4 regions of the Kocuria aegyptia genome follow, and region 4 is predicted to be linked to each of the others. Evidence: riboswitches for the same ligand, from Rfam matches in the RefSeq annotation. Region 4 holds a riboswitch; each other region holds the start of a gene.
What was found. A riboswitch is a leader RNA that binds a small molecule or an ion and turns the genes downstream of it on or off. The one in region 4 is predicted to bind S-adenosylmethionine.
Positions count from the first base shown of each region.

Region 1: linked by a shared signal. The riboswitch ahead of ABD220_RS01390 (MetQ/NlpA family ABC transporter substrate-binding protein) and the one ahead of ABD220_RS15560 (O-acetylhomoserine aminocarboxypropyltransferase/cysteine synthase family protein) in region 4 are both predicted to bind S-adenosylmethionine.
Region 2: linked by a shared signal. The riboswitch ahead of ABD220_RS02685 (hypothetical protein) and the one ahead of ABD220_RS15560 (O-acetylhomoserine aminocarboxypropyltransferase/cysteine synthase family protein) in region 4 are both predicted to bind S-adenosylmethionine.
Region 3: linked by a shared signal. The riboswitch ahead of ABD220_RS12500 (O-acetylhomoserine aminocarboxypropyltransferase/cysteine synthase family protein) and the one ahead of ABD220_RS15560 (O-acetylhomoserine aminocarboxypropyltransferase/cysteine synthase family protein) in region 4 are both predicted to bind S-adenosylmethionine.

Region 1 covers NZ_BAAAOA010000005.1:133,805-139,399, forward strand. Annotated here, with positions in the region: gene ABD220_RS01375 (solute symporter family protein) at 1-1,403, shown strand, start outside; gene ABD220_RS01380 (GlsB/YeaQ/YmgE family stress response membrane protein) at 1,625-1,897, shown strand; gene dxr (1-deoxy-D-xylulose-5-phosphate reductoisomerase) at 2,051-3,295, shown strand; SAM riboswitch class IV at 3,340-3,456, shown strand; gene ABD220_RS01390 (MetQ/NlpA family ABC transporter substrate-binding protein) at 3,566-4,459, shown strand; gene ABD220_RS01395 (methionine ABC transporter ATP-binding protein) at 4,456-5,535, shown strand; gene ABD220_RS01400 (methionine ABC transporter permease) at 5,592-5,595, shown strand, end outside.
Region 2 covers NZ_BAAAOA010000007.1:92,772-98,366, reverse strand. Annotated here, with positions in the region: gene ABD220_RS02700 (cell division protein PerM) at 1-386, opposite strand, end outside; gene ABD220_RS02695 (glycosyltransferase family 4 protein) at 502-1,665, shown strand; gene ABD220_RS02690 (PIN domain-containing protein) at 1,669-2,052, opposite strand; gene ABD220_RS02685 (hypothetical protein) at 2,064-2,291, opposite strand; SAM riboswitch class IV at 2,305-2,430, opposite strand; gene ABD220_RS02680 (hypothetical protein) at 2,836-3,132, shown strand; gene ABD220_RS02675 (hypothetical protein) at 3,328-3,516, opposite strand; gene cspE (transcription antiterminator/RNA stability regulator CspE) at 3,681-3,887, opposite strand; gene ABD220_RS02665 (DMT family transporter) at 4,101-4,424, opposite strand; gene ABD220_RS02660 (DMT family transporter) at 4,424-4,771, opposite strand; gene ABD220_RS02655 (TetR/AcrR family transcriptional regulator) at 4,775-5,305, opposite strand; gene betT (choline BCCT transporter BetT) at 5,482-5,595, shown strand, end outside.
Region 3 covers NZ_BAAAOA010000029.1:139,217-144,811, reverse strand. Annotated here, with positions in the region: gene ABD220_RS12515 (SDR family oxidoreductase) at 1-72, shown strand, start outside; gene ABD220_RS12510 (sulfurtransferase) at 38-958, opposite strand; gene ABD220_RS12505 (cystathionine gamma-synthase) at 997-2,190, opposite strand; gene ABD220_RS12500 (O-acetylhomoserine aminocarboxypropyltransferase/cysteine synthase family protein) at 2,199-3,515, opposite strand; SAM riboswitch class IV at 3,553-3,674, opposite strand; gene ABD220_RS12495 (Lrp/AsnC family transcriptional regulator) at 3,793-4,245, opposite strand; gene ABD220_RS12490 (thiamine pyrophosphate-dependent enzyme) at 4,485-5,595, shown strand, end outside.
Region 4 covers NZ_BAAAOA010000046.1:267,541-273,135, reverse strand. Annotated here, with positions in the region: gene ABD220_RS15580 (thiolase family protein) at 1-274, opposite strand, end outside; gene ABD220_RS15575 (Zn-ribbon domain-containing OB-fold protein) at 271-729, opposite strand; gene ABD220_RS15570 (thiolase family protein) at 726-1,907, opposite strand; gene ABD220_RS15565 (acetoacetate--CoA ligase) at 1,904-3,865, opposite strand; SAM riboswitch class IV at 3,950-4,064, opposite strand; SAM riboswitch class I at 4,171-4,269, shown strand; gene ABD220_RS15560 (O-acetylhomoserine aminocarboxypropyltransferase/cysteine synthase family protein) at 4,352-5,595, shown strand, end outside.

The sequences.
Region 1 (5,595 bases), on a different contig from region 4:
CGTCCTTCCTGGGCATCGTCGGCGCCATCGCCATCCAGGGCTACGACGGCTTCCTGTACTCCATCGGCTTCCTCGTGGCCTGGCTCGTGGCCCTCCTGCTCATCGCCGAGCTGCTGCGCAACACCGGCAAGTTCACGATGGCGGACGTCCTGTCCTTCCGGCTGCGTCAGCGTCCCGTGCGCGTCGCGGCCTCCATCTCCACCCTCTCGGTCTCCGCGTTCTACCTGCTGGCCCAGATGGCCGGCGCCGGTGCGCTGGTGTCGCTGCTGCTGGGCATCGGCTCGCGAGCCGGTCAGTCGCTCGTCATCGTCGTCGTGGGCGCGCTGATGATCGTCTACGTCCTCGTGGGCGGGATGAAGGGCACCACCTACGTGCAGATCATCAAGGCCGTGCTCCTGGTCTCCGGCGTGGCGGTCATGACCATCTGGATCCTGGCGCTCTACGGCTTCAACTTCTCCTCGCTGCTCGGGGACGCGGTCGCCGTCTCCGGCAACCCGGCCATCCTGGAGCCGGGCCTGCGCTACGGGGCCTCCGAGACCAGCAAGCTGGACTTCATCTCCCTGGGCCTCGCCCTCGTCTTCGGCGCCGCGGGCCTGCCCCACGTGCTGATGCGCTTCTACACGGTGCCCACCGCCAAGGAGGCCCGCACCTCCGTGGTCTGGGCGATCGGCCTGATCGGGCTGTTCTACCTCTTCACGCTCATCCTGGGCTTCGGCGCCGCGGCCCTCATCGGCGCGGAGCGGATCCAGGCGGCTCCGGGCGGCGTGAACTCCGCGGCCCCGCTGCTGGCCTTCGAACTCGGCGGCTCCCTGCTGATGGGGATCATCGCTGCGGTGGCGTTCGCCACGATCCTCGCGGTCGTCGCCGGCCTGGCCATCACGGCCTCGGCCTCCTTCGCCCACGACATCTACACCAGCGTCATCAAGAAGGGGAACTCCGATCCCCGCAAGGAGCTGCGGGTCGCGAAGACCACGGTGGTGGTCATCGGCCTCGTCTCCATCGCGGGCGGCATCGGCGCGCAGGGCCAGAACGTCGCGTTCCTCGTGGCGCTCGCCTTCGCGGTCGCGGCCTCGGCGAACCTGCCGACCATCCTGTACTCCCTCTACTGGCGGCGCTTCACCACCCGGGGCGCGGTCTGGTCGATGTACGGCGGCCTGTTCATCTCGGTGGGCCTCATCATCTTCTCCCCGGTCATGTCCGGCACCGAGACGTCGATGATCCCGACGGCCGACTTCGCGTGGTTCCCGCTGCAGAACCCGGGCATCGTCTCGATCCCGGCGTCCTTCCTCCTCGGCTTCATCGGCTCCATGACGGAGCGCCGTCTCGAGGACCCGGTCAAGCAGTCCGAGATGGAGGTGCGCTCGCTCACAGGCATCGGCGCGGAGAAGCCCGTCGCCCACTGACGGATTCCCGCTCCCACCTGGGAGGATCCCCGGCCCGCCCGAAGCCCCGGCTTCCGGCGGGCCGGGCCGCGTCCGGGGCTCACCCGCTGATTCACCAACGTGAACAGACAGGTGGCTGACCGTCGGCTAGGGTGGTGAGCAGAAGCAACCTCAGGGTATTCCAGGGATACTGGCCGGTTGCGTACAATGAAAGTCCCTCCCGGGACGGATAAGGAGCCATCATGGGAATCATCAGCTGGATCATCCTCGGCCTCATCGCCGGTGCCCTCGCCAAGCTCATCATGCCGGGCAGCCAGGGCGGCGGCATCATCGTCACCATCGTCATCGGCATCGTGGGCGCCCTCCTGGGAGGCTTCCTGGGCTCGCTGATCGGCATCGGCAGCCTGGAGTCCGCGTTCGACATCGGCACCATCATCACCGCCGTCGTGGGAGCCCTCATCGTGCTCTTCATCTGGGGCGCGGTCAGCGGCCGCAGGGGCCGCGCCACGCGCTGATCCGACCCCGTCGGTCGCCGAGGCCCCGTCCACCGTTCCCGGTGGGCGGGGCCTCGGTCCGTCCCGGGACGCCCTGGGTGCCCGCCCCGGACACCGCCCCGGCAATCGCCGGGGCGCGGCAGGCAGGAGGCCCGCTGGGGGATACTGGGGGTCATGACGCCCCCCGCCACCCCGCCCCGTCCCCGTCAGACGCCCGAGCTGCGCGCGCTGGCCGCCGCCGGTCCCCGCAGGATCAGCGTCCTCGGCTCGACGGGCTCGATCGGCACCCAGGCGCTCGACGTCGTGCGCGCCGCCCGTGAGCTCGAGGGCGGGGCCCCGTTCACCGTGGTCGCACTCGCCGCCGGCGCGCGCCACCTCGAGCTGCTCGCGGACCAGGCCGTCGAGACCCGTGCCGCGGTCGTGGCCACGAGCGGCACCGGTCAGGACGCGGCCCGCCTGGCCCGCCTGATCGCGGACCGGGCCGCGGCCGCCGGGGCGGGGGACCACCGCCCCGAGATCGTGCACGGGCCCGACGCGGACCTCGTGCTCAACGGCATCACCGGCTCCATCGGGCTCGCCCCCACGCTGGCGGCGCTGCGGGCCGGGCACAAGCTCGCGCTGGCGAACAAGGAGTCGCTGATCGCCGGGGGGGCCCTCGTCAAGGCCGCCGCCGCGGCGACCGGGGACCCGGACGCCCTGATCCCGGTGGACTCCGAGCACTCGGCGCTGGCCCAGGCGCTGCGCGGCGGCACCGCCGGTGAGGTCGACCGGCTCGTGCTGACGGCCTCCGGCGGCCCGTTCCGCGGCCGGTCCCGGGCGGAGCTGGAGACGGTCACTCCGCAGGACGCGCTGCGCCACCCGACGTGGGACATGGGTCTGATGGTGACGACCAACTCGGCGTCCATGGTGAACAAGGCACTCGAGGTGCTCGAGGCCCACCTGCTCTTCGACGTCCCCCTCGGGCGCATCGACGTGGTGGTCCACCCCCAGTCGGTCGTGCACTCCATGGTCCAGTTCGTGGACGGCTCCACCCTCGCCCAGGCCTCGCCGCCGGACATGCGCCTGCCCATCGCCCTCGGTCTGGCCTGGCCCCACCGGGTGCCCGGCGCCGCCCTGCCGTGCGACTGGACGCGCGCCACGGCGTGGACCTTCGAGCCCCTCGACCCGGTGGCGTTCCCGGCCGTCCGGCTCATCAAGGCGGCGGGGGAGCGGGGCGGGACCTTCCCCGCGGTGTTCAATGCGGCCAACGAGGAGGCGGTGCACGCCTTCCACGACGGCCGGATCCGGTTCCCCGCGATCGTGGACACGGTGGAGGCGGTGCTGGGCGAGCACGACGACGACGGCCCGCTCGAGCTCGAGGCCGTGCTGGCGGCCGAGGGCTGGGCCCGCCGCCGGGTCCGGGAGCTCCTCGCCCGCTGACGGGGCGGGATCGGCCCTCGCCGCACGTGCTAGTCTGTCGGGCGGATGACGAGTCCCAGCGTGAAGCCCTGGCTGGCTGGGCGGCAACCCTCTCCCGTAGTGGGGTGCCCCAGGAGAACCATCTGGCACCGGCCATCGAGGGCCGGCGGCAAGTACGGTCCGACCGCGCATGCGCCCTCCGGCGTGCCCTCGACCGTGGCCGCCGGGCCCGTCGGAGCCGGTGGAGACCTCGGACACCCCGGACACCCCGGACCCACGGAAAGGCATCACATGCGATCGCAGCGCCTCCCCTTCCTCGCCCTGGCCACGACCCTCGGCCTCACCCTCGCCGCCTGCGGAGGCTCCGCCGGGGAGTCCTCCGGCGAGGGCGCCCTCGCCGACGGCAAGGTCACCATCGGCGTCGTCGGCTCCCACCCGACCCACGACGTGCTCCAGCAGCTGGCCGAGGAGCAGGGGCTCACCGTCGAGTACGTCGACTTCTCCGACTACAACCAGCCCAACCCGGCCACCGAGTCCGGCGACGTGGACATGACCTGGTTCCAGCACGTGCCCTTCCTCGCGGACTACAACAACTCCGCCGGGGGCTCGATCACCCCGATCGGCTCGACGTCGATCTACCCGCTGGGCCTGTACTCCAACGAGCACGACTCCGTGGAGCAGTTCCAGGAGGGCGACGAGATCGCCGTGCCCAACGACGCGGTGAACCTCTCCCGGGCCCTGATCGTGCTCGAGTCCGCCGGCCTGGTCGAGCTGACCAGTGACACCCTCATCCCCACGGAGCTGGACGTCGACACCGAGGCCTCGAAGGTGCGGGTCACCCCCGTGTCCGCGGAGCAGACGGTGCTCTCCCTCGACTCGGTGGCCGGCTCGGTGATCAACAACGACTTCCTGGCCCGCGCGGACATCGACCCGAAGTCCGCGCTGGCCCAGGACGACCCCGAGGCGGAGGGCTCGCGCGCCTACGTCAACCTCTTCACCACGACCGAGGAGCTCGCCGGCGACGAGACCCTCCGGCAGGTCGCGGACCTCTACCACGAGCAGGCCGTCGTCGACGCCGAGATGGAGGAGACCAAGGACACCGCCGTGCCGCTGCAGCTGGAGCCGGAGGAGCTCCAGGAGCTGACCGCGCGCTACCAGCAGGAGCTGAAGGACCAGGGACGGTGAGCGCGGCGGTCCCGGCCGGGCCGTCCGCCCCCGGGCGCCCGGACGAGGTGCTCGTCTCCTTCCGCAACGTCTCCAAGACCTTCCGCACCGGCTCGGGGCGCGCGGCGCGCGAGGTGGTGGCGGTCGACGACGTCAGCCTCGACGTCCGCCGCGGCGAGATCTTCGGGGTGATCGGCTACTCCGGGGCGGGCAAGTCCACCCTCGTGCGCCTGATCAACGGGCTCGAGCCCGTGTCCTCGGGGTCCCTGACCGTCGAGGGGTTCGAGGTGGCCGGCCGGCGCGAGACCGAGCTCGCGCCGGTCCGGCAGGAGATCGGCATGATCTTCCAGCAGTTCAACCTCTTCACCTCCCGCACCGTCGCGGGCAACGTCGAGTACCCGCTGAAGCGGGCCGGCTGGCCCAAGGAGAAGCGCCGGGCCCGGGTGGCGGAGCTGCTCGAGTTCGTGGGCCTGTCGGCCCGCGCCGGCAACTACCCGGAGCAGCTCTCCGGCGGGCAGAAGCAGCGCGTGGGCATCGCCCGGGCCCTGGCGACCAGCCCGAAGCTGCTCCTGGCCGACGAGTCGACGAGCGCCCTCGACCCGGAGACCACGCAGGAGGTCCTGCAGGTGTTGCAGCGGGTCAACCGCGAGCTGGGGATCACGATCGTGATCATCACCCACGAGATGGACGTGGTCCGGGCGATCGCCGACCGCGTGGCCGTGATGCAGGACGGGAAGGTCGTGGAGCACGGCTCCACCGTGGACATCTTCGCCCGGCCCCGCACCGAGACCGCCCGCCGCTTCGTCTCCTCGGTCCTGCACTCGGTGCCCGACGCCCGCGAGGTGGAACGGCTGCGCCGCGCCCACCGCGGGCGCCTGGTGATCGTGGACGTCGGCGACGGCGTGGACATCGGCGGGGTGCTCTCCGACGGCGCCGCCCGCGGGGTCCGCTTCACCATCGCCTACGGCGGGATCAGCGTGCTCCAGGAGCAGTCGTTCGGGTCCCTGACCTTCGAGCTGACCGGCGAGGACACGGCCGTGCAGGCCGTGGTCGACGAGATGTCCCGGATCACGACCCTGAGAGAGGTGGCCGCGTGAACGACTGGTCCGTCCTGGGACCCGAGCTGCTGTCCGCGCTCGGGGAGACCCTCTACATGG
Region 2 (5,595 bases), on a different contig from region 4:
GGCTGCCAGAACTGGCCCTCCCAGCAGGCGCGCGCCAGCCGTCGCCCGGCGTGCCAGGCGAGCGCGAACGGGACGAGGGTCAGCCCGAGCGGGACGAGGTTGAGCGTCCCCGTGGTCGCGGGCAGCCCGGCACCCGGGTCCAGGGCCACCTGGAGAGGGGTGAGGTGGGCGAGCAGCCACACGTGGCCGGAGAGCACGAACCCGCCGGCCAGGCCGAGGGTGTCGAAGCCGTCGGCGAGCCACACCATGAGGACGGTCAGCAGGACCACCAGGTAGGACACCACGGCCACGGAGCCGAGTTCCAGCACGCCCTGCAGCCACAGCGGCATCGGCACGCCCTGGCGGTCGGGGCGTGCTGCGGGGGAAGAAGAGCCATGGGAGTTCATCACCGCCCATCCTCCCACGCCCGCGCGGCGCCCCGGCAGAGGCTTCACGACGGCTTCACCGGCGGGCCACGCCCTGCTTGCCGCTCGGTCGCCGGGCCCGGCCAGGCTCGGGTCCATGAGAGTCGCCGTGGTCGCCGAGCAGTTCCTCCCCCACCTCAACGGAGTCACCCACTCGGTGCTGCGGGTCGTCGAGGAGCTGGCCGCCGAGGGCCACGACGTCGTCGTCGTGGCCCCCTCCTACGACCCCGCTCCGCTCGGGCGCCTCGCGGAGGAGGTCGTCGAGGACCTCGCCGGGGTGCCGGTGCACCGGCTGCCCGCCGTTCCGCTGACCGGCTACCCCGCCGTGCGGGTGGCGGGCGGGACCGTGGCGCGGGTGCGCCGGCAGCTGGAGCACTTCCGGCCCGACGTGGTCCACGTGGCCTCCCCGTTCGTGCTGGGCCGCCGGGCGATCGTGGCGGCCCGGCAGCTCGGGGTGGCCTGCGTGGCGGTCTACCAGACGGACGTCCCCGGCTACGCGGCCAAGTACGGGGCGCCGTTCCTCGAGCAGCTCCTCTGGGGGCACGTGCGCTCCATGCACAACCTCGCGACGCTCACGCTGGCGCCGTCCACCTCGGCGGTCCGGCAGCTCACCGAGCACGGCGTGCGGGACGTGCACCTGTGGCGGCGCGGGGTGGACACCACCCGCTTCTCCCCGCGGCACCGGGACGAGCGGTGGCGGGAGGAGGTCGGCGGCGGCCGGCGGATCGTCGGCTACGTGGGCCGGATCGCGCCGGAGAAGCAGGTGGAGGACCTCTCGGCGGTCGCGGACCTGCCCGGCACGCGGCTGGTGGTCGTGGGCTCGGGGCCGGAGGAGGACGCCCTGCGCCGCCGGCTCCCGCAGGCGCACTTCACCGGCCGCCGCAGCGGCGCCGACCTGGCGCGCATCATGGCGTCCTTGGACGTGTTCGTCCATCCCGGCGAGTTCGAGACGTTCTGCCAGACGATCCAGGAGGCCATGGCCTCCGGTGTGCCGGTGGTCGCGACCGGCCGGGGCGGGCCGCTCGACCTCGTGGACCGGTCCCGCACCGGCTGGCTCTATCCCCCGGGGGACCTCGGGGCGCTGCGCGGGCACGTGGTCGATCTGCTCGGCGACGAGGCGAAACGGGCCGCGTTCGGGGCCGCGGCGCACGCGGCGGTCCAGGGCCGGACGTGGGACGTGCTCGTCGGCCAGCTGCTCGAGCACTACGAGCGGGCCGTGGCGCTCTCGGCGCCGGGCCGTCGCGACCGCCGGGCCGCCTGAGGGCTACCGCCGGGCGGGGGACGCGTCCAGCACGGACGCCCCGGTGCCGGCGTACCGCCCGGGCTCCGCGGTCAGCACGGTCAGCCCGTGCACCCTGGCCGTGGCCGCGGTGAGACCGGCGAGTGGGTCGGCCGCCGCGCTCTCGCCCAGCGCACCCCAGACCCGCGCCACGGCGGCGTCCACCGGCAGCACCCGGCCCGGGAAGCGCAGCTCGAGCTGCTCGGCCCACAGCGTCTCGTCGGGACGCTCGGCGAGCAGCTCGCCGAGCACCGTGGCCGGGAGGAACAGCCGCCGGTGACCGTGCCGGCGCAGGACCTCGGCCAGTTCGGGGCAGCGCTCCGGGGTGCGCACCCCCAGCAGCACGGAACGGTCCAGGAGGAGGTCCACGGGAAGGGGCCTCAGGCTGCCGCGGCGAGCTCCCCGCGGGCCGGAGCCAGCAGGAAGTCCACGAACTCGGTGCGGACCTGCACCACACGGGCGTAGTCCTCGATGCTCATGGCGGAGGCACTGATCGCCGGGACGTCCGGCGCCGGGTCGCTCCGGGCGGCGTCCCCGCTGGCCGGGACGCTCCGGGAGGTCTCGGGGAACGTTGCCGCTCGGGCGGCGGGGTGGCGGGGGTCGGTCATGACCGGGGTCCTTCGTGCGCTCTTGCTCGCACCGGGTACCGCTGCTGCGGCGATGCGAGCCGCTTCGTCATCCGAACCACCCGTGAACATGGGGTTGGTGCCCGGTCAAGTCGGAGCTTGCCGACCGGGTCTCTTGAAGCTCCCTCCATTCAACCACATCACCTGGCCCGCAGCGGTGCAGCACCCGGTGCCACCCTCCTGTGCGCCGGTCTTCCCCGGGGTGTCATCGCCCCGACACCTCGACGACACATCATTGCGCTGAAATGGGTCCCGATGAACCGGGAACGGCGCCGGCGACCACCCCGCGCATTACGTTTCGGTGACACAACTCACGGCCGGCTTGTCGTGGTGTCGGAGCCTCGGGGTAGCCTGAGTCTGCTTCTCGAGATGCGGCGTCCGCGTGCTCGGCCGGAGATCGACGATCCCCGGCGGGTGAGCGGAGAGGCTCCGACCCGCTGCGCGCCAACCCGATGTTCCCGGGTGGATCGGATGACGAAGCGGCGGGCAACGCCATCGGATGCCTGCAAGAACGTCAGGAGAAAACATGACCATGTCCGAAGAAAGAACGACCAGCACCACCGACCAGCACGAGGAGTGGATCGACGTGACCGTCACCACCCTCCCCGATCTGCACCTCGTCCGGCTCACGTCGACCGACGGGGACGTGCAGGAGTACCTGAGCGCCGAGGCCGACGACCTCGCCGCCGCGGCGGAGCACACGGAGGGACCCGCGCAATGGTGCGCCAAGTACCGCCAGCTCCTCGTTCCCGGAGCCCTCGCGGCGACCGGGCGGCACCCGTTCTTCAAGCTCCACCCCTCGTCCCTCCCGCTGTCGGCGTAGCCGGCGGGCAGGACACGACGGAGGGCGCAGCCCACCGGGCTGCGGCCTCCGTCGTGCGGGGCGGGAACAGCCCGAGACGCCGCACCGGAGCCGGATCGCTGCAGGGCAGGAGCACAGCAGGGCCGGAGCACGCTGGGAGGCGGTACGACGGCGGGGGTCCGGCGGTCCGGGAGCACGGGCGGATCCGCGGGACGCTCACTCGAGACCGTAGTCCCCCGCGGAGCCCCAGCCGCCGCCGGCCTCGTCGGCCGAGCCGTCGAACTCCCACTCGGAGGCCTCCACCTCGAAGGGCACGGAGACGTCCAGCTGGGCGTCGGAGATCCGGTTCACCACGAAGGGGTCCTCCGGCTCCTCCGCGGCGGGGCACGGATCGGGGACGGTCACGGTGCTTCCTCCCGGTGGTTCTGGCGGTGCTCGTCCCCGGTGCTCCGGGACCGGTAGTTCAGGACCGGCGCTTCAGGACCGGCGCGGCACGACGACAGAACCGCCGCCGGGCAGAGCCCGGCGGCGGTTCTGGAGGATCAACGGGCCGTGGCCCGCGGGGATCCTTAGGAGATGACGTTGATGTTCGCGGCCTGGGGGCCCTTGGGGCCGTCCTGGGTCTCGAACTCGACGCGGTCGTTCTCGTTCAGCGAGCGGAAGCCGTTCGAGTTGATCGCGGAGAAGTGGGCGAAGACGTCCTTGGAGCCGTCCTCGGGGGTGATGAAGCCGAAGCCCTTGTCAGCGTTGAACCACTTGACGATACCGGTAGTCATGGGAGACCTGATCCTTCATGAGATGAACGTTTCCCGACGTTCGAGAAACCAAACAGTTGTGATGCATGGAAAACGTCTTCTCAGAAAAACTGCTGCACCCGAGTGGGCCGAACTGCTTGAAAGACAAAAACGAACCTCAACAACTGCAGACCACTCTACACGAGATCCGGCACCGCACCACCCGGGCGCCGCCGGCCTCCTGCGAGGAGCCGCTCAGGCCGGCAGGGCGCCCAGCTCGATCAGCAGCACCCCGCCGACGATGAGGGCCACGCCGACCGCCGTCACCCAGGTGAAGGGCTCGCGGAACAGCAGCCGGCCGGCCAGCGCCGTCAGCGCCACCCCGCTGGCCGACCAGATGCCGTAGGCGACCCCCAGCGCCATGCCCTCGGCCAGGGCCAGACTCAGGCAGGTGAACGCGACCAGGTAGCCGGCGGCCACCGCCGCGTACCAGCGGGGGCGGCCCCGGGCGGCCATCCGCAGGGACAGGGTCCCTGCGACCTCGGTGAGGATCGCGACGGTGAGGAAGAGCCACGCCATCAGCCGGCCTCCTCCGGTCGCTGGGCAGGGCGGTGGGAGCCGATCTCCACGCAGAGCACACCGGCCACGACCAGGACGATCCCGGCCAGCACGGCCGGGCTCAGCTGCTCACCGAAGAGCACGGCCGCACCGAGCGCCGTGAGCATCACCCCCAGGGCGGCCCACACGCCGTAGGCGACCCCCACGGGCGTGCCGCGGCGCAGCACGGCGGCCAGGAGCGTGAAGGCGGCGCCGTAGCCGGTGACGACGAGCACGTACCAGGCGGGCTCGTCCAGTGCGGCCTTCAGCGACAGCGTGGCCGCCACCTCGCTGAGCACGGCGGCGAGCAGCAGCAGCCATCGGGTCACCGCTCAGTCCGCCAGCAGGGCGTCGGCCACCGCCCGGACCCGCGCCCGCTCCGCGGGGTCCGGGGCGAAGACTCCCGCGGCGTCGGCGAACCACACGCCGTCGGCGATCAGCCGCACGGCCAGCAGCCGGCTGCGGCGCTCGACGGGCAGGTCCTCGGGCAGGGTCAGCCACGGCGCCACGCGCGCGCTCCAGCGCTCCTTGAGCGTCGCCCGCAGCCGCTGGTCGGTGAGCATCACGAGATCCGTCTCGTCGACCTCGCCCGAGAGGCACCAGTCCAGGTAGGCGCGCAGGCGTTCCGCGACGGGCACCTGCTCCGGCGGGGCACAGAGGCGGGCGGCCATCTGCGCGTCCCAGCCGTCCATCACCCGGTCCACCAGGGCGAGCATCAGCGCTTCCTTCGTGGGGAAGTGGTACATCACTCCCGGCTTGGTCAGGCCCACCTGCCGTGCGGTCGACGCGAGGGAGATCGTGCCACCGCTCCGGATCAGCTCGAGGGCCCCGTCGAGAATCCGCTCACGGGATGGGGTGCTCATAAAAAAATACTTTACCAACCGGAAGGAAGGTGTCACGATGTTGCGCATGGCCGGTGTGGCGGACATCACCACACCGGCCCGACACGGGACGACGACGTCCCGCCCCGCCCGGTCTGCGCAGACCCGGGCCCAGGGGCATCCCACCCCGGATCACTCTCCACAGGAGGACCCGTCCCATGACCACTGCCGTGCACGACAGCACGTCCAAGAGTGAGGCCCTCACCGGCGCCCAACGCCCACGACCGACCGTGAACCGGATGGTGTTCGCCGGCTCGGGCGTGACCATCATC
Region 3 (5,595 bases), on a different contig from region 4:
GCCCGGGCGGGCGGGGCGGAACAGGCGGCCGGGCGGATCACTGCTCCCGGGCAGGGCCCGGTCCGCGGCTGACCCCCTGCGGGCCTGCCACGGGCCGGGGGCCGGGCCGGCCCCACTCGCTCCAGGAGCCGTCGTAGACGGCGACGTCCTCACGCCCGGCCAGGTGGGCGCCGAGCGCCAGGACGCACGCCGTGAGGCCCGACCCGCAGCTGGTGACGATCCGCCCCTCGGGCGCGGCCGCCGCGATCCGTTCCCGCAGCTGCGGCAGGGGCAGCAGCCGGCCGTGCGCATCCTGCAGGTCGGTGTAGGGCAGGCTGACCGCCCCCGGCATGTGCCCGGGGCGCAGACCCGGCCGCGGCTCGGGCTCGGTGCCCGCGAACCGGCCGGCGGAGCGGGCGTCCAGGACGGTGGCGTCCGGGTCGGCCAGGGCGCGGGCGACGTCCTCCGCCCCGGCGAAGGCGCCCGCACGGGGCACGAGCTCCACGTCGCCGGGCTGGGCGGGCGGTGCGGCGTGCGTCCCGGTGGGCCGGCCCTCGGCGACCCACGCCGGGAGGCCGCCGTCCAGGACGGCGACCCGGTCGAAGCCCGCGGTCCGGAGCATCCACCAGACCCGGGCGGACGCGAAGATCCCCTTCCCGTCGTAGGCCACCACCGTGCTGGTGCGCGAGATGCCGAGCGCACGGGCCGCCGCGGTCAGCTGCTCCGCCGGGGGCGCCGTGTGCGGCAGGCCGGAGGACGGGTCCGAGAAGTCCCCGTCCAGGTCCAGGAGCACTGCCCCGGGCAGGGCCTCCTCCGCCCGGTTGAGCGTGGAGCTCGCGTCCACGAGCACCAGCCGGGGGTCGTGGAGGTGCTCGGCCAGCCAGGGAGCGCTCACCACGGGCCCGGGGAGTTCGAGCGGGGCGGCGTCGTGCGCGGCGCCGTTCTGCGGGGTGCCGTTCTGCGGGGTGCTGCTGCTCATGCGCCCCAGGCTAGCGCCGTCAGCGGCGGGGCGCCGGGTCAGGCGACGCCGGCGAGCGCGCGCTCGAGGTCCTCCAGCTGGTCCTCGACGTCCTCGATGCCCACCGAGAGCCGCACCAGGTCCACGGGCACGGCCAGCGCGGTGCCCCGGACGGAGGCGTGCGTCATCTCCGAGGGGTAGCAGATCAGGGACTCCACCCCGCCCAGGCTCACCGACAGCGAGTACAGCCGGGTGCCCTCCGCCACCGTCCGGGCCGCCGCCTCCCCGCCGGCGAGCCGGAAGGAGACCATGCCGCCGAACCCGCGCATCTGCGCGGCGGCGAGGGCGTGGCCGGGGTGCTCGGGCAGCCCGGGGTAGAGGACCTGCGAGACCTCGGGGCGTTCCAGGAGCCACTCGGCGATTTGCTGCGCGCTGTCCTGGTGTCGCTCCATCCGCAGGCTCAGGGTCTTGAGCCCGCGGGCGGCCAGGTAGCTGTCCTGGGGGCCGGCCACGGCGCCGGCGGCGAACTGCTGGAAGCCGACGGTTTCGGCGAGCGGGGCCCCGCGCCACTCGGCCGTCCCGACGACCACGGCTCCGCCGAGCACGTCGGAGTGCCCGCCGATGTACTTGGTGGTGGAGTGCACCACGGCGTGCGCACCGAGCTCGAGGGGGTTCTGCAGGTACGGGGACGCGAAGGTGTTGTCGACGACGAGCAGCGCCCCGGCGTCCCGGGCCAGCTGGGCCCAGGCCGCGACGTCGGCGATGCCGAGCAGCGGGTTGGACGGCGTCTCGAGCCACAGCACCTTCGTGGCGCCGGGCCGCACCGCCGCCCGGACGGTGTCGAGGTCCGTGATGTCCACGGGCGTGTGCGCGATCTCCCACGGGGCGAGGACCGTGGTGATCAGCCGGTTGGTGCCGCCGTAGCCGTCGGCACCGAGCACGATGTGGTCGCCCGGGCGCAGCACCGCGCGCAGCAGGGCGTCCTCGGCGGCGATCCCCGAGGCGAACGCGAAGCCGCGCTCGCCGCGCTCCAGGGCCGCGAGCTGCGCCTCGAAGCCGCTGCGGGTGGGGTTGGAGCCGCGGCTGTACTCGTGGCCGGCGCGCAGCACGTTGATCCCGTCCTGGGCGAACGTGGAGGTCTGGTAGATCGGCGGGATGACCGCCCCCGTCAGCGGGTCGGGCTCCTGGCCGGCGTGGACGGCGGTGGTGGTGAAGCCCCGGTGGCGGGTGCGGGTCTCGGTGGCGGACGTCATGGCGGGGCTCACTTCCGGGAGGTCTGGACGGTGTCGAGGGCCTGGCCGAGGTCGGCCACGAGGTCCTGGGGGGACTCGAGACCGATCGACAGCCGGATCGTGGTCTCGGCGATCCCGCCGGCCCGGCGCTGCTCGGGAGTCAGGCGGCAGTGCGTCATCGCCGCCGGGTGGGCCACGAGGCTGCGGGTGTCCCCGATGTTGGCGACCAGCTTGAACAGCCGGAGCGAGTCGATGAACGGGCCCACGGCGCCGTCCGGGGCGGCGAGGTCGAAGGAGAACACGGAGCCGATCCCGCGCGGGAAGTCCCGGGCGGCGATCCCGGCGCCGGGGTTCCCGGGCACGCCGGGGTGGTGGACGCGGGCAACGGTGGGGTGGCCGGCCAGGAACTCGGCCACCTCGAGGGCGGAGGCCGTGTGGCGGGCCACGCGCAGGTCCAGGGTCTCGGTGCCCTGCAGGATCTGGCTGGCGTTGAACGGGGACAGCGTGGTGCCGAGGTCGTGCACGTACTTCGCCCGGACCAGGTGCAGGTAGGGGCTGGCCCCGGCGCACTTCTCGGCGAGGCTCAGCCCGCCCCAGCGGGCACGGGCCTGGGTGAACTGCGGCCATTTCTCGGGCCGCGCGGACCAGTCGAAGCTCCCGCCGTCCACGACCGCCCCGGCGAGCGCGTTGCCGTGCCCGCCCAGGAACTTGGTGGCCGAGTGCACCACGATGTCGGCGCCCTTCTCCAGCGGCCGGTACAGGGCCGGGGACGCGAGGGTGTTGTCGACGACGACGGGGACCCCGGAGGCCCGGGCGACGTCGGCGATGCCGGGCAGGTCCGGCAGGGTGGCCAGCGGGTTGCCGATGGACTCCAGCAGGAACGCCCGGGTGTCGGGGCGCACGGCCGCGGCCCACGCCCCCGGGGCGGTCGGGTCCACGAAGGAGACCTCGATGCCGTAGTCCGCGAAGGAGTCGGTGAGCAGGTCCACCGTCCCGCCGTAGAGCTTCTCGGAGGCCACGAGGTGCTTGCCGGCGCCCTGGCCGAGGAGGGCCAGCAGCGCGACGGCCACGGCGGACTGCCCGGAGCCGGTCGCCACGGCGCCCGCACCGCCCTCGAGGTCGCTGATCCGCTGCTCGAGCACGGCCACCGTGGGGTTGCCGGTGCGCGTGTAGGTGAAGCCCGCGCGGGTCTGGGCGAACATCTGCCGGGCCGCCTCGTAGTCCGGGAACTCGAACGCCGCGGTCTGGTAGATCGGCACCGTCAGGGTGCGCTGGGTGACCTGGTCGTGGGTGCCGGCGTGGATCTGCCGGGTCGCGAGGTCGTGGTCGGTCACGGGGATGGACATGGCGCTGCTCCTGTGCCTTGCTCTTACCCGCACCGGTCGTCCGCGTGCGCCGGGTGGGCACGCCGCGGAAGATGCAGGCCGCTTCCTCATCCGAACCACCCAATGAGCATGGGGTTGGTGCGTGACCCAGTCGGAGCTTGGCGGTCACGTCTCGTGAAGCTGGAACAACACTATGCGCAGAGGTAGTCGGTGTCCCTCCGCGACGGAAGATGACGACCGTGACGGTTCATGACACCGGACGTGCGCCGGTGTCCGGTCCGTGCGTCAGGCCCGCGTGTCATGCCCGGGTGTCGATGTCCTCGAAGATCAGGAACGTCTGGGTGTCCACCACGCCGGGCAGTTGCTGGATGTGCTCGAAGATCACCTGCCGCAGGTGCACGGTGTCCACGGCCCGCACCAGGAGCATGACGTCGAAGTTCCCGCCCACCAGGGCGATGTGGTGCACGGCGGGGATCGCCTGGAGCTGGGCGCACAGCTCCCGCCAGGTGTTCTGCTGCAGCTTGAGCGTCACGTAGGCCGAGGCCTGCAGGCCCGCCCGCACCGGGTCGATCACGGTGCTGAAGCGCAGGATCACTCCCTCGTCCCGGAGCCGGTTGATCCGGGCGTAGGCGTGGGCGCGGGAGACGTGCACGGCCGCGGCGATGGCGGTCACCGACTGCCTCGCGTCCCGGGACAGCTCCTCGAGGATCTTCCGGTCGGTCTCGTCCAGCGGCACGGGGGTGGAAGGCACGGCGGGCTCCTCGGGGTGGGTCGGCGCAGCGTCCGGACCGGGTCGGACGAATGCGTGTGCTCCACGCCACACTAGAACATTTCGTCCACGCACGGTGCACCGTCTGTCTCAGACTTCTCCACTTCTCCGGCTTTGTGGATACGAAGCATGCCCGGTTCCCATACTGGGAAGACAGAGCTGCACCAGCCTTCCTGCCTCCCCGGGCCTGCGAGCGGGCCGGGACCGACCGAGGGGACATCATGAGCCAGACCGTCGAGACCCCCGAGGACCCCATCCTCCGGGCCTCCCAGACCTTCGGCATCACGCCGGAGCAGTACATGCTCCCGGCACGCGGCGAGATCCGCATGGTCGATCCGAGCGGGCGGCTGCTCGCTCCCGAGGAGCAGGGCACCGGCCCCGGCCACGAGTACCCGCTTCCGGCCCGGGACGTCCTGCTGGAGGCCTACGAGAAGCTGGTGGTCGGGCGGCGGGTCAACGACCAGAACTCCGCCCTGGTCCGCCAGGGCCGCATGGCCGTCTACCCGTCCAGCCACGGCCAGGAGGCCTGCCAGGTGGCGGCCGCCCTGTGCCTCGCGGAGGGCGACTGGCTGTTCCCCACCTACCGGGACACCGTGGCGGTCATGACCAAGGGTGTGGACCCCCTGCAGGTCATGGCGATCTTCCGCGGCGAGTGGCACGGCGGCTACGACCCGTACGAGCACCGCGTGGGCATCCAGTCCACCCCGCTCACCACCCAGCTGCTGCACGCCGTGGGCGTGGCCCACGCCGCCAAGCTGCGCGGGGAGGACACCGTGGTCCTGGCCATGTGCGGGGACGGCGCCACCAGCGAGGGCGACTTCCACGAGGCCCTGAACTTCGCGGCCGTGTTCAAGCTGCCGGTCGTGTTCTTCGTGCAGAACAACGGCTACGCGATCTCCGTGCCCCTGTCCCAGCAGTCCGCCGCCCCGAGCCTCGCGCACAAGGCGGTCGGCTACGGCATGGCGGGCGAGCGCGTGGACGGCAACGACCTCGTGGCGCTGCTCGCCACCCTGCGCCGCGCCGTGGACCTGGCGCGCTCCGAGTCCGAGCCCCTGCTCGTCGAGGCGCACACCTACCGCATGCAGGCGCACACCAACGCCGACGACGCCACGCGCTACCGGGACGACGCCGAGGTGCAGGAGTGGATCGCCAAGGACCCGGTGACCCGGATGCGCGCCTACCTCGGCGCCGAGGGCGTGCTCGACGACGCGGCGGAGCAGCGCATCGCCGCCGCCGCCGAGGACGTCGCCACGGTCCTGCGCGACGGCATGAACGCCGACGTGGAGATCGACCCGCTCGAGCTGTTCCGCCACGTCTACACCGAGCAGACCC
Region 4 (5,595 bases):
CCAGGGACGCCAGGCAGACGCTGTTGAGGGTCAGTGCGGGCACCTCCGGGTCCACGCCGCCGGCCAGCGCCGCCGTCCGCGCGGGATTCTGGCCGAGCCCGGCCTGAACGACGACGCCCAGCAGGGCGGCGTCGAGCGCGAGATCCGGGTGGCGGCGCAGCAGCTTCGCGATCGGCAGGGCCCCGAGCTCGATGGCGCTCCGGTCTGCGAGGGCCTTTCCGGTGCACCCGAAGGGGACGCGGATCCCGTCGAGCAGGTAGGCGCCGGGGCTCATCGGGGTGCTCCCGCCGGGACCGCGGTGGGCAGGGTGTACTCCCCGACGGGCGTGAAGGAGATCCGGACGGGCATGCCGACGGCGACGTCCGCCGGGGCGACGTCGCAGAGGGTGGTCAGCATCGTGGGTCCTTCGGCGAGGACCAGGACCGCCACGACGTAGGGGGCGGCGTCGGCCCAGCCCGGGTGCCCGGGTTTGTGCACCACGGTGAAGCTGCGGACGGTGGCCTTCCCCGAGGCTTCCCGCCAGCGCAGATCCTGGCTCCAGCAGTGCGGGCACTGCGCGCGCGGGTAGAACACCCAGCGCTCGCACCCGGCGCAGTGCTGGAGCTCGAAGCGACCCCGGGCGCAGGCGTCCCAGAAGTGTCGCGTCTCTCCCGTCGGGACGGGCGGGGGCACGGTGAGGGCGGACAGTTGCGCGGCGGTCAGCACCTGCTTCTCGCGGGACAGAGTCATGGCGCGACCTCCTGGGAGCCGATGACCAGGGCGACGGCCTCGCTCATGGTCGCCCCGTTGCCCGTGACGAGGGCGAGGTGCGGGTCGGCGGCCTGGCGCCCGTGGGCGGTGCCGCGCAGCTGGTGGACGGCCTCGATGGCATGGCTCATGCCGCCGGCGAGATCGGCCTGGCCGCACCCCAGCTGGCCGCCGTGGGGGTTGTAGGACACCGGACCGGTGTGCGAGAGATCTCTGCCCTGCATCCACTGCGCGAACTCCCCGGGCCGGCACACCCCAGCGTCCTCGAGGGTGATGGCGGCCAGCACGGTGTAGCAGTCGTAGATCGACAGGACGTCGAGGTCCGCCGGGGAGATCCCCGCCTGTGCGTAGGCCTGCGCCGTGGCCGGCTTGAGCGGCCCGGTCGTGAGGGAGGGCGACTGGCTCATGGCCCGGTGGGTCAGCTTCTCGCCCGCGCCGAGCAGGTGCACGGGAGCATGGGGGAGGTCCATCGCCGCGGCCCGCTCGGGACTGACGACGACGGCCGCGGTGGCCCCCGCCACCGGCATCACGATCTCCAGCAGGTGCAACGGCTCGGCGATGAATGGAGAGTCGAGGACGTCCTGCACCGTGGCCGGTTTGCCGGCGAAGATGGCGTTGGGGTTGTGCTGGGCGTGGGCCCGGGAGACGGCGGCGATCCGCGCGAAGTCGGCGTCGGTGGTCCCGTACCGGTCCATGTGGGCGGTCTTCAGCAGGGCGTATGAGGTGTTGGCGCCCGAGGCCCCGAACGGGACGTCGAACTCGCGGATCGGGTTGCGGTTGGGCGAGCGGGGCGGCACCGGATTGCGGTGGTTGCCGACCAGGCACAGCACGACGTCCGCCATGCCCGCGTCGATCGCCGCCGCCGCCCGCCAGAGCATGCCCGGCCCGGTGGCCCCGCCGAGGTCCACCACGTTCGCCATCCGGGGCTGCAGGCCGAGGTACTCGGAGAGCATCGCCGGGACGTGCTGCGGGGTCTCACCGACCTGGGGGCCCATCAGCAGCCCGTCGATCTCGCCCTTGCCGATCCCGGCGTCCTCGACGGCGAGCTTCGCGGCCCGGGCCAGCAGGCCCATGGTCGTGGCGTCCTCCGTCCGGCGGGTCGGTGGGAGCTCGCCCACGCCGACGATCGTGCCGCGCGCCGTTCCCCGGTCGCGACTCATGCGAACAGCCTCCGGAACTCGTCGAGGGAGCCGGGGTTGGCCAGCGACGCCTCGTTCTTCACGGCCTCGCCGCCGGCGGCGAGGCGGGCCGCGCCCTCGACCTTCTTGCCGTTGAGGGTGTAGGGGACCTCGGCGACGGCGAAGACGTGGGCGGGGACGTGCCGGGGCGAGGCCTGGGTGCGGATGTCCGCCCGCAGCTCCGCGGTGAAGCCGGGGGTCAGTTCGTGCCCGTCGGCCATCACGAGGCAGAGGACGACCTCCTCGTCGGTGCGGGCGGTGTGCCCGAAGACGAGGGACTCGGCGACCTCGGGGCGCTGGTCGACCACCCGGTAGATCTCCGCGGTGCCGATCCGCACGCCGTTGGGCTTGAGCGTCGTGTCCGAGCGGCCGTGGACGACGACGGAGCGGCGCGGGGTGATCTCGGCGAGGTCGCCGTGGGTCCACACGTCCGGGCGCTCGGCGAAGTAGGTGTCGTGGTAGCGCTGCAGCCCCCCCTCCCCGAGGAAGGTCAGAGGCATCGACGGGAAGGGCTCGGTGCACACGAGCTCGCCCTTTTCCCCGACCACCGGCGCTCCCCGCTCGTCCAGCACGCTGACGGCGTGCCCCAGGGCGATGCAGGTGATCTCGCCCCGGCGCACCGGGTGAAGGGGGGAGCCGAGCTGGAAGCAGCCGTGGATCTCCGTCCCGCCGCAGATCGAGGCGAAGACCATGTCCTGCTTCACCTCGGCATACAGCCAGTCGTACTGCTCCGGGGAGACGGGCGCCCCGGCCGAGAGGACCGATCGCAGGGCGCGCAGGTCGTGGTGCTCCCGGGGCGCGTACGCGGAGTCCATGAGAGCGGTCAGGTACCGGGGGCTCGTGCCGAAGTGGGTGAGCCCGGCCTCGTCCGCCATCCGCCACAGGTGTCCGTGGTCGGCGGTGCCGTCGGGGAGGCGGGGCGAGGGGTGGCCGTCGATGAGCAGCACGGCCGCCTCCGCGGCCAGGACGGACACGACCCACGCGTACATCATCCAGGCGGTGGACGTGAACCAGGAGTGCACGTCGCCGGGACGGACGTCCCCGTGCAGGACGTGCTCCTTGAGGTGCTGGAGCAGGACGCCACCGGCGCTGTGCACGATGGCCTTGGGCAGCCCCGTGGTGCCCGAGGTGAACATGATCAGGCCGGGGGCGTCGAACGGGAAGCGCTCGAGCGTGAGGGGTGAGGTCTCGTCCGTGAACTCGTCCTCCCACCGGGGGGAACCGACCAGGACGAGATCGGACGTGGTCGCCAGGCGGGCGACGACCTCCTCCGCCTTGTCCCGCACGTCGAAGTCGCGGCCGTTGTAGGCGTAGCTCTGCGCGGCGACCACCACCGACGGGCGCACCTGCCCGATCCGGTCGACCAGGCCGGCCACCCCGAAGTCCGGCGAGCAGCCCGCCCAGGCGGCCCCCAGGGACAGGGTGGCGATCATCGTGGTGAGGTTCTCGACGGTGTTGGGGAGGATGCCGGCGACGACGTCTCCCTCACCGACCCCTGCCGCCCGCAGCCCCGCCTGGACCGCCGCAACCCGTCCACGCAGCTCCCCCACGGTGAGCCGCGTGTGGGTCCCCGTCTCATCCGCGGCGAGCACCGCGAGCCGGTGCGGCTCGCCCCGCAGCAGGTTCTCGGCCACGTTGAGCCGTCCGGCGGGGAAGTACCTGGTCCCGAACATGCGTCCGTGCCGCAGGGAGGGCAGCAGCTCGAGGTCGGCGCCGCCGGTCGGCGGCGCCTGCTCCACGACGTCGCCCTTGTCCCCGCGCACGCCCGTGAAGTCCCACAGCGCGTTCCAGAACTCGTCCCGCCGGGTCACCGACCAGCCGTGCAGCTCGTCGTAGCGACGGGGGTCAAACCCGTTGGCGACTGCGAAGCGACTCATGGCGGAGTCCCTGTAGGCAGAGTCCGGGGGTGTCCAGAGAGTGGCAGGGCCGTGCGGGGTCATCGGGCGGGGCGCGCCTTTCCTGAGCTGATCTGCCCCGTGGCCCGGCACCTTGTTCAGGGGTGCTGCGCAGATCCGGCGCGGAGGGCGCCGTACTTGCCGCAGGCGGTGTGCCCTGCGGCCCGATCCTCATCTGGGGCACCCCGCTACGGGAGAGGGTTGCCGCCCGGCCAGCCAGAGCTTCGCGCCGGGTCTCGTGATCGTGCTGAATGCGTTCTCACGATAGGCCAGGGAAGCCGTCCGTGTCAGATCGGCGAACCGTGGCGGCCCGGTTGGCGCGAAACACTCCGGACGACGACAATGGGAGGCAGCCATCCCGAGCGGCCGAGAGACCTGGATCGACGACGCCGCAGCAACCGTGGTCCACGTCGCAGACCGCACGGTGCTACCGCCAGGACCGATGGAGCAGCGCACTCCCGGGCCGCCCACCGGGGGCACCTCTTCGCCCGGGACCGACCAGCGGCACCACCTGCACGAGGAGTTCTCCCCATGGCCGACCACCAGTTCGGGTTCCGCACCCGCGCCCTGCACGCCGGGGGCACCCCCGACGCCGAGCACGGCGCCCGGGCGGTCCCGATCTACCAGACCAGCTCGTTCGTCTTCAAGGACGCCGACGACGCCGCCAATCTGTTCGCCCTGCAGAAGTACGGCAACATCTACTCCCGCATCGGCAACCCGACCGTCGCGGCGTTCGAGGAGCGCATCGCCTCCCTCGAGGGAGGCATCGGCGCGGTGGCCACCGCCTCCGGCATGTCCGCCGAGTTCCTCGTGTTCGCCGCGCTCGCCCAGGCCGGGGACCACATCGTGGCCTCCGCCCAGCTCTACGGGGGGACGGTCACCCAGCTGGACGTCACCCTCCGCCGGTTCGGGATCGAGACCACGTTCGTGCCCGGCACCGACCCCGCCGACTACCGGGCCGCGGTGCGCCCGGGCACCAAGGCCGTTTACACGGAGGTCGTGGCCAATCCCTCCGGCGACGTCGCGGACCTGGAGGGCCTCGCCGCGGTCGCGCACGAGGCCGGCGTGCCGCTGGTCGTCGACTCGACCATGACCCCGCCGTACCTGGTCCGCCCGATCGAGCACGGGGCGGACATCGTCATCCACTCGGCCACCAAGTTCCTGGGCGGGCACGGCACCACGCTGGGCGGCGTCGTCGTCGAGTCCGGCCGCTTCGACTGGGCGAACGGCAACTTCCCGTCCATGACGGAGCCGGTGCCGACGTACAACGACGTCACCTGGTGGGGGAACTTCGGGGAGTACGGGTTCCTGACCCGGCTGCGCACCGAGCAGCTGCGGGACATCGGCCCCGCGCTGGCCCCCCAGTCCGCGTGGAACCTGCTTCAGGGCGTGGAGACGCTGCCGCAGCGCATGGACGCGCACCTGGCCAACACGCACGCCGTCGCGCGGTGGCTGGCGGAGGACCCGCGCGTCTCCTACGTCAACTGGGCCGGGCTGCCGGACCACCCCCACCACGACCGCGCCCGGAAGTACCTGCCCCTCGGACCCGGCGCCGTGTTCGCGTTCGGGGTCTCCCCCACGGACCGGCTCGGAGGGCGGGAGGTCGGCGCCCGGTTCATCGAGAACCTGCAGCTGGCCAGTCACCTCGCCAACATCGGCGACGCCCGCACCCTCGTGCTGCACCCGGCCTCGACCACTCACCAGCAGCTGAGCGCCGAGCAGCTGCTCCAGGCCGGGGTGCGGGAGGACCTCATCCGCCTGTCGGTGGGCCTCGA